DNA from 4 places in the Actimicrobium sp. GrIS 1.19 genome. Region 4 is predicted to be linked to each of the others. Evidence: predicted binding sites of a transcription regulator. Region 4 holds the regulator's gene; each other region holds the start of a gene.
The links. Region 4 encodes sigma-54, which starts transcription at its own class of promoters, with help from an activator protein. Its sites were predicted from a motif close to TGGCANGNAANCTGCTTT; they were not measured.
Positions count from the first base shown of each region.

Region 1: prpB (methylisocitrate lyase) is a predicted target of sigma-54. The motif match lies at 1,951-1,968, and genes of this name have one in related genera.
Region 2: glnA (type I glutamate--ammonia ligase) is a predicted target of sigma-54. The motif match lies at 1,579-1,596, and genes of this name have one in related genera.
Region 3: urtA (urea ABC transporter substrate-binding protein) is a predicted target of sigma-54. The motif match lies at 2,319-2,336, and genes of this name have one in related genera.

Region 1 is NZ_JAXCHT010000009.1:84,115-87,867, reverse strand. Features, by position in the region: gene prpC (bifunctional 2-methylcitrate synthase/citrate synthase) at 1-970, opposite strand, end outside; gene prpB (methylisocitrate lyase) at 1,015-1,905, opposite strand; gene prpR (propionate catabolism operon regulatory protein PrpR) at 2,083-3,678, shown strand; gene RCH09_RS08835 (hypothetical protein) at 3,675-3,753, opposite strand, start outside.
Region 2 is NZ_JAXCHT010000030.1:720-4,472, forward strand. Features, by position in the region: gene RCH09_RS17010 (TAXI family TRAP transporter solute-binding subunit) at 1-898, shown strand, start outside; gene RCH09_RS17015 (rhodanese-like domain-containing protein) at 868-1,332, opposite strand; gene glnA (type I glutamate--ammonia ligase) at 1,738-3,153, shown strand; gene RCH09_RS17025 (DUF4124 domain-containing protein) at 3,317-3,753, shown strand, end outside.
Region 3 is NZ_JAXCHT010000023.1:22,702-26,454, reverse strand. Features, by position in the region: gene urtB (urea ABC transporter permease subunit UrtB) at 1-942, opposite strand, end outside; gene urtA (urea ABC transporter substrate-binding protein) at 1,010-2,263, opposite strand; gene cysC (adenylyl-sulfate kinase) at 2,613-3,254, opposite strand; partial or broken gene RCH09_RS15380 (tetratricopeptide repeat protein) at 3,460-3,753, opposite strand, start outside.
Region 4 is NZ_JAXCHT010000004.1:204,039-207,791, forward strand. Features, by position in the region: gene RCH09_RS05455 (RNA-guided endonuclease InsQ/TnpB family protein) at 1-787, opposite strand, end outside; gene hpf (ribosome hibernation-promoting factor, HPF/YfiA family) at 1,037-1,396, opposite strand; gene RCH09_RS05465 (RNA polymerase factor sigma-54) at 1,506-2,987, opposite strand; gene lptB (LPS export ABC transporter ATP-binding protein) at 3,007-3,750, opposite strand; gene lptA (lipopolysaccharide transport periplasmic protein LptA) at 3,747-3,753, opposite strand, start outside.

The DNA.
Region 1 (3,753 bases), on a different contig from region 4:
CCGCCGAGAACCAGTCCAGGTTCGGGAACATCTTCTTGGCGTCCCACATCACCGATTCCAGCCGTTCGGCGATATCGAACATCTTGGTCGAGCCGGCTTCCTTCGACAGCGCGCGCGCGACTTCCTTGATCACCTTGTTGCGCGGATCGGAGACCGTGTAGACCGGATGACCGAAACCGATCACCACTTCCTTGTTCTCGACGCGACGGCGGATGTCGGCTTCGGCTTCGTCCGGATTGTCGTAACGCTTCTGGATTTCGAACGCGACTTCATTGGCGCCACCGTGCTTCGGTCCGCGCAACGCACCGATGCCTCCGGTGATGGCCGAGAACATGTCCGAGCCGGTGCCGGCCACCACGCGGGCGGCAAATGTCGAGGCATTGAATTCATGCTCGGCGTACAGGATCAGCGAGGTATGCATGGCTTGTTCCCACGCCTTGGAGGGCCGCACGCCATGCAGCAGATGCAGGAAGTGCGCGCCGATCGAGTCATCGTCGGTTTGCGTTTCAATCCGTTTGCCGTTGGTGCTGAAGTGATACCAGTACAGCAGCATCGAACCCAGCGACGCCATCAGGCGATCGGCGATGTCGCGCGCGCCAGGCATATTGTGATCGTCTTTTTCGGGCAGCACGCAACCCATCGCCGAGACCCCGGTGCGCAGCACATCCATCTGGTTCGAGGCGGCCGGCAAGGCTTCCAGCACGGTCTTGACGCTGGCCGGCAAGCCGCGCAGCCCTTTCAGCTTGGTCTTGTAGGCGTGCAGCTCGGCATTGGTCGGCAACTTGCCATGCACCAGCAGATGCGCGATTTCCTCGAATTCGCAGGTGTCGGCGATATCGAGAATGTCGTAGCCACGATAGTGTAAATCGTTGCCGGTCTTGCCGACGGTGCACAGCGCTGTATTACCGGCCGTGACGCCGGACAGGGCGACGGATTTTTTTGGCTTGAAGCCTGCGATTGGTTCGGTCATGCGAGTCTCCTGAGAGGGAATTATTTGGCGATTTATTCGGCGAATTATTTGGCTTTGCCGGCGGCGAACAGCGCGTCCAGCTTGTCTTCATACGCGTAGTAGTCAATCCGTTCGTACAGCTCCTTGCGGGTCTGCATCGTGTCCAGCACGGCCTTCTGGGTGCCGTCGCGGCGGATCGCGCCGTACACATTTTCTGCCGCCTTGTTCATCGCGCGAAACGCTGACAACGGATACAGCACCAGGCCGACGCCGGCGTCGCGCAATTCTTCCAGCGTGTACAGCGGGGTCTCGCCGAATTCGGTGATGTTGGCCAGCACCGGCACCTTGACGGTGTCGGCAAAGGTGCGATACATCGGCAACTGCGTGATGGCTTCGGCAAAGATCATGTCGGCGCCGGCTTCGACATACGCCAGCGAACGCTCCAGCGCCGCGTCGAGTCCTTCACCGGCCAGCGCATCGGTGCGCGCCATGATCACGAACTCGGGATCGGTGCGGGCATCGACGGCGGCCTTGATGCGATCGACCATTTCTTCCTTGCTGACGATTTCCTTGTTGGGCCGATGACCGCAGCGCTTGGCGCCGATCTGGTCTTCGATGTGCATCGCCGCCGCGCCGAACTTGATCATGTGACGCACGGTGCGGGCGATGTTGAAGGCCGACGAGCCAAAGCCGGTATCGACGTCGACCAGCAGCGGCAAATCACAGACATCGGTGATGCGGCGCACGTCGGTCAGCACGTCATCCAGATTGGTGATGCCCAGATCGGGAATCCCGAGCGACCCGGCGGCGACACCGCCGCCGGACAAATAGATCGCCTTGAAGCCGGCACGCTTGGCCAGCAGCGCATGATTGGCATTGATGGCGCCGACGACTTGCAGCGGCGATTCGTCCTGCATCGCCTTGCGGAAGGCGGCACCTGCGGAATGGAGGGTCATGAGATCACTTTCGAGTGTGTTTCATCGGGCTTGCTTGATATCGGTATTGCAATCGCCGTGCCACACCGCCGCCGGTGGCGGGATCAGCATGGAATCAATTACTTGCGCATGCATCGACGTGGACAAGGATGTTTCAAACCACGTTACAATCGAAACACTGCAACAGGGAGATGAAACATGCAACGTCCGATCCGCAACGACACGGCCGACCCCAACGACAAGCCGGTGATCTGGACCGTCTCGATCTCGCGCCTGTTCGATCTGTTTCGCGACATCATGCTGGAATACGCCGATGTCGCCACCATCGAGCCGATTCATCTCGGCTTTGAAGATGCCGTGCGGCACATCCGCGAACGGCTCGCCAACGAACGTTGCGACGCGGTCATTGCGGCCGGCTCGAACGCGGCGTATCTGAAAGGCCGCCTGGCGGTACCGGTCGTGATCGCCAAGGCCAGCGGCTTCGATGTGATGCAGGCGCTGGCGCGGGCCCGTCGCATCACCCCGCACATCGGCCTGATCAGCTACCAGCAAACCATGCCGGAACTATCCGAATTCCAGTCCACCTTCGGGCTCGAGATCATGCAGCGCAGCTATGCCACCGAAGAGGATGCGCGGGCCCAGATCAGCGAACTCAAGGCGGCCGGCATCAAGGCGATTGTCGGCGCCGGGCTGGTCACCGACCTGGCCGAAGAAGCCGGGCTGGCCGGGGTGTTCGTGTACTCGGCCGGCTCGATCCGGCAGGCCTTCGACGACGCGCTGGAAATCGCCCGCTTCACCCGCCTCGAAGCGGTCCGGCATCGCCCTGCGGCCGCCGTCGACACGCTGCGCGCGCGCCACAGCGTGACCGATCTGCGCGGCGAATCCGCCGCCATGCAGCGGGTGCGCGAAGCCATCGTGCTGTTTGCGCGTTCCCCGGCGACGGTGCTGATCCAGGGTGAAACCGGCAGCGGCAAGGAACTGGCGGCGCAGGCGATCCATCGCGCCAGCGCGCGGGCCCGGCAGCCGTTCGTAGCATTGAATTGCGGCGCGGTGGCCGAATCATTGCTGGAATCGGAGTTGTTCGGCCATGAAGAAGGGGCCTTCACCGGCTCCCGGCGCGGCGGTCACGCAGGGTTGTTCGAAGCGGCCCAGCGCGGCACGCTGTTCCTCGATGAAATCGGCGAGATGGCGTTACCGCTGCAGACCCGCCTGTTGCGCGTGCTGGAAGAGCGTGAAGTGGTGCGCGTAGGCGGCACGCGGCCGATTCCGGTCGATGTGCGCATTGTCAGCGCGACCCACTGCGACCTCGACACGCGCATGCGTGACGGCCGCTTCCGGCCCGATCTGTTCTACCGCCTCGGCGTGCTGCGCCTGACCTTGCCGCCGTTGCGCGAGCGCCCCGAGGATCAGGTCACGCTGGCGCTGTGGTGCCTGAAAAATGCGCTGGCAGCGGTGGGCGTGCGTCCGCATCCGAATCTGCAGGCCGAGGTCGCTGCCTGCGGCGCCTTGCTGGCCGGCTATCGCTGGCCCGGCAATGTGCGCGAACTGCGCAACATGATGGAACGCATCGCGTTGTTTCTGGCGGCCGAGCCGCTGCAGGCGTTGTCGCCGGCGCTGTTGCTGGCGGTCGCGCCGGAGTTGCGGCAGGCCGGCGCTCCAGTGCAACCGGCGCGGCCGGCAGCGGCCGAATCACTTTCCGACGTGCTGGCGCGCTTCGGCGGCAATCGGGCGGCGGCGGCGGAACATCTGGGCATCAGTCGCACTACGTTGTGGCGCAAATTGCGCACCGGTTAATCGGCGAACGGCTCGTCCGGCAATGGTTGCGGCACACCGTGGTTCGGCAGGAGCAGCGCGAAATGCTCACCCTGG
Region 2 (3,753 bases), on a different contig from region 4:
GAAGCTGTTGGCGGTCAACGGTGTGGAACCAGGCGACCTTCAACTCGGCGCACTGGAAAATACCCCATCAACTGTTGAGCTACTTGCGGGCAATATTGATGGCATGGTGTTTAGCTCTGCGCCGGATGAGTTGCTGATCCAGATGCTTTTGCAGACTCCTGGAATCAAATTGTTCGACTTCACGCAAGCGGAAGCCTACACGCGCCGTTTTCCCTTCCTTACACACGTAGTTTTGCCACAGGGGATTGTCGATTTGGGGCGCGACTTGCCGCCCAAGGATTATCAATTGATCGCGCCGACGGCAACTTTGGTCGCGCGGGCAGGCATGCATCCGGCGCTGGTCGATTTGTTTGTGCAGTCCGCATCAAAAATCCACGGTGACGCCGGCTGGTTCCATAAGCAGGGCGAATTCCCGAATGCGAATTTTACGGAAATCCCGGTTGCACCGGCAGCCACCAGATTTTACGAAAATGGCCCGTCTTTTTTGCAACATTATTTACCATTCTGGCTGTCCAATTTCATGGAACGGATGTGGGTTGTCATCGTGGCTCTCGGGGCGCTCTTCATCCCGCTATCCCGGATTGTGCCGCCGTTATATGTATGGAAAGTCCGCTCGCGCGTATATCGTTGGTATGGCCAGTTGCGCGCAGTTGAGCAGGCAATCGAAGAGGTGCCTCCGGCAAACAGGGAAGAGGTGTACGCGAGCCTGTTAGGCCGACTTGGCGAGATCGAGGAAAAGGTCAATCAAATCTCGATTCCGCTTTCATTCGCGGAAGAGCTATATGGATTGCGCAGCCACATCAACTTCGTACGTCAGCGCATTCTTGGTCTGCAGGCTGCGCGGCGCGGCGATCCCGGAGTTGCGGGTCAGGCGCCGGTCCAGGGCAATCCCGCGTAGCACCAACCGGCGAGATTCCTGCGATGGCCGTTAGCGTCCTTGTCGCCCTCGAAACCTTCGAGAATATCAAAGCAGTGCGCAAATCCTTCCCGCGTCGCCAGGGTTGCGGCGTGGCGCGAGCGCACCCCCGAGCGACACAGGAAAAGAATGATGGCGCTTCTATCGACCATGCTCTCCAGCTGTTGGAGAAAATCCGGATTCGGATTGCCGCCCGGGTATAAATTCCACTGCGCCGCGAAATGCTGTCCTTCGGGAATCAGGACCTTTCCGATCCAGTCGCGTTCGGCCGCGGTGCGAACATCCACCAGACATATTTCCGGTCCGCTGCGCAACAGTTCCCAGGCTTCGGTCGGGGTGACCGCGCCGGCGTAGTTCAGCTGGCCATCAACCGCGCGTTGTCGTGCCCGTGCGAGGATTTCGTCCGTTTTGTTCATGGGGGTCCCGCTTTTTAAAGGAGGTGTTGCGTCGGAAACGGTTGTGTTGCGACGGCGCATTAAAACGGTGCGACATCGCGGATACTATGTGCAATAACCCCAAAATGGGGCGCAGCATAAAATACCGCACCATCTTGGCCGCATCGCGCCCGGACAACGTGCCATTATCCTAACCGGTTGGCCGTGCATCGAAGGCGTTTCGTGGCAATTATTGATATTCTGTTCATGTCAGTCGGATTCGGTTTGTGGCATGGAACCTGCTATCATTTCCCGCTGAGTTATGGGCGCAATGGTGCTGCTGTAAATCGCATCCCAATCGGCACTTTCTGGCCACGACCATTTCGCAACTTTTTAAGAAATTCGCAGTACAACGCGCAGCACAATGACCAATTATAGGAGATTCGCATGGCAATGACGGCCGCAGAGGTATTGAAAATGGTGAAAGACAACGAAGTCAAATTCGTTGATTTCCGGTTCGCCGATACCAGAGGCAAGGAACAGCATGTCACGGTTCCGGTTTCGCACTTCGATATGGATAAATTCGAATCGGGCCATGCGTTCGACGGGTCGTCCATTGCTGGCTGGAAGGGTATTGAAGCCTCCGACATGATCTTGATGCCTGATCCGAATACCGCCAACATCGATCCATTCATGGAAGAGACAACCCTCTTCATGCAGTGCGACGTGATCGAGCCATCGGATGGCAAAGGCTACGATCGCGATCCGCGGTCGATCGCCAAGCGCGCCGAAGCTTATCTGAAATCGTCCGGCATGGGCGACACCGCCTATTTCGGTCCGGAACCCGAGTTTTTCATCTTTGACAGCGTGCGCTGGAATGTCGGCATGGACGGTTGCTTCGTCAAGATCGATTCCGAAGAAGCCTCGTGGAGCACCGGCCAGAAATTCGAAGCCGGCAATACTGGTCATCGTCCGGCGGTCAAGGGCGGCTATTTTCCGGTTCCGCCAGTCGACAGCATGCAGGACATGCGGTCCGAAATGTGCCTGATTCTGGAAGGCATGGGCATTCCGGTTGAGGTGCATCACCACGAAGTCGCTGGTGCTGGCCAAAACGAAATCGGCACCCGTTTCTCAACGCTGGTGGAGCGCGCCGACTGGACCCAGAATTTGAAATACGTGGTCTGGAACGTCGCACACACCTACGGCAAGACTGCCACCTTCATGCCAAAGCCTATCGTTGGCGACAACGGTTCCGGGATGCACGTACATCAATCGGTATGGAAAGATGGCAAGAATCTGTTTGCCGGTGACGGCTATGCCGGCTTGTCCGAATTCGCACTGTTCTACATTGGCGGCATCATCAAGCATGCGCGCGCATTGAACGCGATCACCAACCCGGGCACGAACTCGTACAAACGCCTGGTGCCGGGTTTCGAAGCGCCGGTCAAGCTGGCCTATTCGGCCCGCAACCGCTCCGCCTCGATCCGCATTCCGCATGTGCCGAATCCAAAAGGTCGTCGCATCGAAACGCGTTTCCCGGATCCGCTTGCCAATCCGTACCTGTGTTTCGCGGCACTGCTGATGGCTGGTCTGGACGGCGTGCAGAACAAGATTCATCCTGGCGAAGCGGCTTCCAAGGATCTGTACCATTTGCCTCCGGAAGAAGATGCACTGATCCCGACGGTGTGTTCGTCGCTGGAGCAGGCGCTGGAAAACCTCGACAAGGATCGCGAATTCCTGACCCGGGGCGGTGTCTTCAGCGACAGCATGATCGACGCCTACATTGATCTGAAGATGCAGGAAGTCACGCGCTTCCGCATGACGACCCATCCGGTTGAATTTGACATGTACTTCTCGCAGTAAGATGTCCTGCTGGTAATCTGATTGACCGAAGGGCGGAAATTTTCCGCCCTTTTTTGTTGTGGATCGAACGCCTGTCAACCTGATCGCCGGGATCAGTGTTTGTGTTGAATGACGTCTTATCCTAAACTGACACTCCGTCAGCTGCATTCCCTAAAAGAAATTTATGAAACTGCCACTTATTGGAATCGCGCTTTTTTCCGTGTTCATGCAGAGTGCGCAAGCGCAAACGGACGTCTTTCTTTGCGTGGATGAGCACGGCAACAAGGAATACAAGAATACCGGCGCCACCAAGGGTTGCAAGAAGGTGGAGCTGCCCGGTGTGACCATCATTGCTTCACCAAAACGCGGCGCGCTTGCAACCCAGACTGCCGCGGCCAAGCCGGGAAGCTCGCCCGGCGATTTCCCGAAAATCGATAGTGGCACGCAAAAAACCCGTGATAACGATCGTCGTCAAATCCTGCTGGATGAATTGAAGACCGAAGAAGGCAAGCTGGCGAATCTGAAAAAAGATTTCAATGGCGGTGAACCGGAACGTCAGGGCGATGAGCGCAACTATGCCAAATACCAGGAGCGCGTCGCCGGCATGAAAGACGAGATCGG
Region 3 (3,753 bases), on a different contig from region 4:
CGTGACCAGGAAGGCGGCCGGCAGCGCGACCAGTAGATAGGCGTCCAGCGCCGCTGGAAAATAGTGCCGGAACAGCAGCTGGCAGCCGTAGGTGGTGTAGGCGCCCAGCATCAGCAATTCGCCGTGCGCCATGTTGATGATGCCCATCAGGCCGAACGTGATCGCCAGTCCGAGCGCGGTCAGCAGCAGCACGCTGCCCAGCGAGATGCCGTAGAACAGATTGCCGATGAATTCGGTGCGGGCGATGCGCGCATTCAGCGCCGACAGCGTGGCGACCACTTCGATGCGCACCGCCGGATCAGGCTCGTTGTTGCTGCCGTCGGGCGCCTTCTCGAGCATGTTCAGCAGGATCGGCCGCAGGTTGGCATTAGTGCTGGCAGCCAGTTCCCGCACCGCGCTCTTGCGCACACCGGCATCGGGCGATTGCAGGTTGGCGGTGGCCGAGACCAGTTGCAGCAGGGCGCGGATTTGCGGGTCGGATTCGGTGCCGAGCGCCTTGGCGATCAACGGCGTTTGCTCCAGCGACGGATTGCTCTGCATGTCGCGCACGGCGGCCAGGCGCACCACGCGGCTGGGCGAGAACAGGCGCAAGCCCGCCAGCGCTTGGGCGACTGCGCCGCGCAGGCGGTTGTTGACGCTGATGGCGTCGAGTTCTGCTGGTAACGGGATGGTCTTGTCGGTGGCCGGATCGTAGGCGGTGTCGCCACTGACGATGACGACCCGGCCATCCGGCGTGGCCGACAGGGAATCGGTATTGAGTGCATTCAGAATGCGTGCGGCATCGTCGTTGGCCAGCACGGCAATCTGGCCGACTGCGGCAATGCGGGCGTCGGGATCATCGCCCGCCAGCGGCTTGAGCAATGACGCATCGATGGCGGCGTGCGCCACCAACGCGTGCAGAAACAGGGGGGCCAGCAACAGCGATAGTTTTGGGAGTCTCATGCGCTGCTTTTTCCAGGACGGCGTGAATCAGATGCCAACCGGACCAGCCGGTTGGCAAAGCGTGGCATTACAGCTTTTGCTTGCCTTCGTTGCCCACGATGTATGGGCTCCATGGCTGCGCCCGTACCGGACCCTTGGTTTTCCAGACTACATTGAACTGGCCGTCACCCTTGATTTCGCCAATCATGACCGGCTTGTGCAAATGGTGATTGGTGGCGTCCATGGTCAGCTCGAAACCTGAAGGTGCCTTGAAGGTTTGGCCGGCCATTGCGGCGATGACCTTGTCGGTATCGGTGCTCTTGGCTTTTTCAACCGCCTGTTTCCACATGTGGATACCGACATAGGTTGCTTCCATCGGGTCGTTGGTGACCACGGTGGCGGCGTTCGGCAGTTTCTTGGCAAGCGCGTAGGCTTTCCATTGCTTGATGAAGGCGTCGTTGACCGGATTCTTGACCGACTCGAAATAATTCCACGCCGCCAGATGTCCGAGCAATGGCTTGGTATCGACGCCGCGCAATTCTTCTTCACCGACCGAGAACGCCACCACCGGCACATCGGTTGCCTTCAGGCCGGCGTTGCCGAGTTCCTTGTAGAACGGCACGTTGGAGTCGCCATTGATGGTCGAGATCACTGCTGTCTTGCCGCCGGCGGCAAACTTCTTGATGTTGGCGACGATGGTTTGATAATCGGAATGACCGAACGGGGTATAGACCTCGTCGATGTCGCTGTCCTTGACGCCTTTTGATTTCAGGAACGCGCGCAGGATTTTATTGGTGGTGCGCGGATACACGTAGTCGGTGCCCAGCAGCACGAAACGCTTGGCGCCGCCGCCTTCCTTGGACATCAGGTATTCGGTGGCCGGGATGGCTTGCTGGTTCGGTGCGGCGCCGGTGTAGAACACATTCTTTTCAAGCTCCTCGCCTTCGTACTGCACCGGATAGAACAGCAGGCTGTTGAGTTCCTTGAACACCGGCAGCACCGATTTGCGCGACACCGAGGTCCAGCAACCGAACACCACGGCAACCTTGTCCTGGGCGATCAGCTGGCGTGCCTTTTCGGCAAACAACGGCCAGTTCGAAGCGGGATCGACGATTACCGGTTCCAGCATCTTGCCCATCACGCCGCCCTTGGCGTTGATGTCTTCGATGGTCATCAGGGCGACATCCTTGAGCGACGTTTCCGAAATCGCCATCGTGCCCGACAGCGAGTGCAGGATGCCGACCTTGATGGTGTCGGCGCCGAACGCTGGCGCCAGCCAGGCAGAAGCGAGTACGGAGAGAGCGCCGAGGGCGCTGGCCTTGAGTAGGGTGCGACGGGACATGATTACTCCTGTTGTTGGGTTGACCGACCTGGTCGCGAGAAATCGCCATCTTCAGTTAGCAGAATATGTGCCAACTGAAAATCCCTCGAATGATGCGAAAAAGGCATGAATCCGATGCGGCCGGGCACGCAAGGGTGGTAATCAGGCAGAGCCTGCCCCGTGCTGGTGCGACGTGTGTTGCGCCGGATATGCAGGGCGCTGGTCCGTCCGGCCAGCGCCTGCACTGACGCTGCGACCGCGTGGCAGGTGCGTATCGACTGCATGCAGGCGAGGCTGGCAAGCACACCGGCGCCGGCGTCAGCTGCCGCGGCGGTGCATCGCTTGAACCGCCGCCTCCCGGTGGCGCAGGCTATGCGGTCGGGTCGGCGGCGCCAGCCAAGCCGGCAGACCCTGCCGGCGCGCCGAGCGGGTAATGCGCGATCACGTAGTCGAGCAATTTCTGCAGGCTTGCCGGCAGGCTGTCCGAGGTCGTGTCGATGGTCAGGTCAGGATGTTCCGGCGCTTCGTAAGGCGCGCTGATGCCGGTGAAGTCCTGCAGTTCGCCGCTGCGGGCCTTGCGGTACAGGCCCTTGGGATCACGCGCCTCGCAAGTCGCCAGCGATGCGGCGACGTGAATTTCGTGGAATTGGCTGCGGCAGGATTGGCGTGCCCGTGCCCGATCGGCACGATACGGTGAAATGAAGGCGGTAATGCAGATCAGTCCGGCATCGGCAAACAGGGCGGCGACTTCGCCAACGCGCCGGATGTTTTCGCTGCGTCCGGCCGGACTGAAACCGAGATTGGCGTTGAGGCCATGGCGCAAATTGTCGCCATCGAGCACGTAACAGGAATAGCCGCGTGCCATCAGGGCCTGCTCCAGTGCCATCGACAGCGACGATTTGCCGGATGCCGACAGACCCGTGAGCCACAGCACCGCGCCGGGATGGCCGTAGTGGGTCGCCCGGGTAGTGGCGTCGAGGGTATGCACAACGGGAGTCAGGTCTGGTTTCATGGCAGGGTCGGGTGAGGGGCAAGGCAACGGGGAGTGATCAGCAACAGGCCGGGCCACAGCGACGCCCAGTCGCCATCATGGCGGAGCTGCGGCAGCGTGCGGAGTTGCGTGCAGGCGCCTCCGGCGGCAGTGGCAAAGCGCTGGGCAATCGCGGCGGGAACGATACCGTCGTCTGCGCCGCTCAAGTGTGCGGCGCGAGCGCCAGCGCCTGCTGGGCGCACGCCAGCGCCTGATGGGCGCACGCCAGCGCCTCCTCGAGGCGATCCATCTTGCGCAGCACCTGGGCCCGTGCCGCCAGCCCGGCGGCATGTTGCGGCGCGAACGACAGCAGGGCATCGAGCCAACGCATCGCCTCGTGGTTGCGCAGGCGCGCGCTCTCGATCTCGGCCAGATTCAGATAAGCATCGGCGAGGCGGGGATTGAGCTCGATGGCATGGCGGGCCGCCGCCGCAGCAGCATCGAACTGTCCCTGCGAACTGAGCAGGAAGGCCAGATTGCT
Region 4 (3,753 bases):
TCCCCTGCGCCGACCTTGTCATGTTCACGACCTCTAAATCTTCGACCGCGACCAACGCGTGGTTGTTGCTGATAGTCGTTGTCGTCTTGTGCAGGAAGTCATTTCTCTCATTGGCGATGTCACGGTGAATTGCCGTGACTTTGGCCTTGGCTTTTCTCCAGTTGCTGCTGAATTTCACTTTTCTGCTCATGCAGCGCTGGTATTTCGCCAGGCGCTGTTGGTGCTTCTTGAAACTGTTCAATGGTGCGATGAATGCGCCATCTGACAGGGTGGCGAAACGCACAATGCCGAGGTCAATGCCGATGGCATCGGTTGCCACCGGCACCGGCTCTATGACCTCATACTGCGTCTGTACCGACACGAACCAGTCGCCGGCTGCCGCGCTGACGGTGGCGTTGCGCGGCGTGCCGAGCAGCGTCCTGCTGTTGCGGTAGCGGATCCAGCCAAGCTTGGGCAGGAAGATTCGTCCGTTGCCCTGATCGACCTTGAACTGCTTTGCGTCCGGGTAACGGAAGCTGTCAGCCCGACCCTTCTTCTTTAATGTCGGGAAGTCGGCCCGACCGGCGAAGAAGTTCTGGTACGCACGATCGAGGTCTTTTAGCGCCTGCTGTTGTGTATGCGCCGGCGCGTCCGACAACCATACTGTAGCCGGCGCTGCGCGCCAGCCGGTCAGGTGTTTGCACATCGCCGCATAGCTGATGTACTTGCCGCCAGCGGCGTAGTTCGCCTGCTGCAGGTTCAATGCCAAATTCCACACCTTGCGCCCACAGCCGGCGAAGCGGCGCATTGCGCGCGTGTTCGCACCGTTGGTGCGTAGGCGGTATTTGTAAGCGCGTTGAATTAGCATACTCGAACATTACCGTGTCGGAATGCAACGTGACAAGCGAACACGTCAACATCTTGGCCGGCAGCGCCGACCGTGCCTATGACTTCAACCTGAAGGGCGGGGCTTGCCGCACACCTGGTCAAAATCAAAAAGGGCGCATCGAATGCGCCCTCAGTGGAGTCATGCCGGTCTGCCCGGCAACCAGTCTGATCAGGAAGTGGAGACGAGGATCGCAGCCGGGTCAGGGATGTGCTTGATCGCGTCGTGCTGATGTGCCTGCAACTTGGTTTTGTATTTGATAACTTGCCGATCGAGTTTGTCGATCAAAGCGTCGATGGCCGCATACAAATCATGCGCAATACTTTCGACGTGCAGGTCTTTGCCACGCAGGTGCAGGTTGATCTCTGCTTTTTGCCGCTTTTCTTTTTCAGGAAGTTTATCGACGGTCAGGATGACAGCGATATCAATGACATGATCGAAATGGCGTCGAATACGCTCAAGTTTGGTTTGCACATATTCGCGGATGGCAGGGGTCACTTCGAGGTGATGTCCACTGATTGTGAGATTCATACAGCGCTCCTTTGAATAGTGCCGCTGGCGGTTCGGTGTGTGCGCGGTCAGACTGGCACGTCCGAACACAACGACAGGTACGACATGAAAAACAAAACTACGGAGAAAACTACAAAGCCTTGCGCAGGGCCACAGGAGGGATCTTGAGCGCTTCGCGATATTTTGCGACGGTACGTCTGGCGACGACCATGCCCTGTTCTCCCAACATGTCTGCAATTTTACTGTCAGAGAATGGAATTTTCGGGTCTTCAGCTCCTATCAATTGTTTGATGAGTGCCCGGATCGCCGTGGAAGACGCTTCGCCGCCAGCTTCGGTGGCGACATGGCTGCCAAAAAAGTACTTCAGCTCGAACATGCCATGCGGGGTCAGCATATATTTCTGGGTTGTCACACGGGAAATAGTGCTCTCGTGTAGACCCAGTGTATCAGCAATTTCACGCAAGACAAGCGGGCGCATGGCGACGGCGCCGTGCGAGAAAAAGTTGCGCTGGCGGTCGACGATGGCCTGTGCCACGCGCAAAATCGTATCGAATCGCTGACGCATATTCTTGATCAGCCACTTGGCTTCCTGCAGCTGCGAAGTCAGCGATGCGTCGCCCTTGTTTTGCTTCAGGATGTTGGCGTACAGCGCATTGACGCGCAGGCGCGGCATCACATCATGATTGAGCATCACCTGCCAGTTTCCGCGCAGGCGCTTGACGATCACATCCGGCACCACGTAGTCGGAGGTGCCGGAACCAAACAGCGCACCCGGGTGCGGATTGCATTGCCGGATCACGCATTGCGCCTCGCGCAGGTCCTCGTCGTCGCAGTCGAGGATTTTCTTGAGCTTGCCGAAGTCGCGCTGGGCGAACAGGTTCAGATGCTGTTCGACGATGCCCAGCGCCATGCGCCGGGTGACCATCGGAACACTGGGGAAGCGCCGGATCTGCAGCGCCAGGCATTCGGCCGCATTGCGGGCGCCGACGCCGGCCGGATCGAAGCTCTGCAGCAGTTTCAAGGCAATGCTCAACTCTTCCGCTTCGACTTCCAGCTCGGCCGGAAGTCGTTCGTGGATGGCCTCCAGCGTATCGTCCAGATAACCGTTGTCGTTGAGCGCATCAATCATCAACTCGATCAGCGCCCGGTCGCGCGGGTTGCGTACCGTCACACGCATTTGTTCGAGCAGGTGCTCGCGCAAGGTCGAGACCGGCGCTTCCAGCTGTGGCCGCGAGTCTTCGTCGTCCGGTGTCTTGCCGGTGCGCGCAACATCGTCAAAACTCCAGTCACTCTCGCCATTGACGGCCGACTCGGCCGACTCATTCTGGTCCGGTGCGCTGCCGTCACTGTCGCTGGATGGCGGCGGCGCGTTGGCGTCCTCGCTGGCACCCTGCTGCCGAATGCCATCGGCGCCGATGGCGCCGTCGGCGAGCAGCCGGATCGAGTGGTCGAGCGGATCATCCAGCCGCTCCAGCAACGGGTTATCCGAGAGCATTTGCTCCAGCTCCTGATGCAGTTCGAGCGTCGACAGTTGCAGCAGCCGGATCGACTGCTGCAACTGCGGCGTGAGCGCCAGATGCTGCGAGGTGCGGAGTTGAAGGGACTGTTTCATGCGCGCGGAGGAACTGGCTTCACATGCGGAAGTGTTCGCCCAGATAGACGCGCCGGACCGACTCATTCTGGATGATGTCGTCCGGGCGCCCGCTGGCGAGCACGGCACCCTGGTTGATGATGTACGCGCGGTCGCAAATGCCGAGCGTCTCGCGCACATTGTGATCGGTGATCAGCACGCCGATGCCACGCTCTTTCAGGAAGCGCACGATGCGCTGGATCTCGATGACGGCGATCGGATCAACCCCGGCGAACGGTTCATCGAGCAGCACGAAGCGCGGATTGGTAGCGAGTGCACGCGCAATTTCGACGCGCCGCCGTTCGCCACCGGACAGCGACATGGCTTGGTTGTCGCGCAGCTTTTCGATCTGCAAATCGTGCAGCAAGGTATCGAGTCGCTTGTCGATCGCCGCACGCGTCAAGGGCTTGCCGCCATCGCGCTGCAATTCCAGCACCGCGCGAATGTTGTCGGCCACGGTCAGCTTGCGAAATACCGAGGCTTCCTGCGGCAGATAGGACAGTCCCAGCACGGCGCGCTGATGGATCGGCAGGCGTGAGATATCGGTGCCATCAAGGCAGATCGCGCCGGCGTCCGACGGCACCAGCCCGACGATCATGTAGAACGACGTGGTCTTGCCGGCGCCGTTCGGGCCGAGCAGGCCGACCACCTCGCCACTGGCGACATCGAGCGAGACGTCGCTGACGACCTGCCGCACGCCATAGCTTTTTTGCAGGCCGCGCACGCTCAAATTGCTCTGGCTCATTTG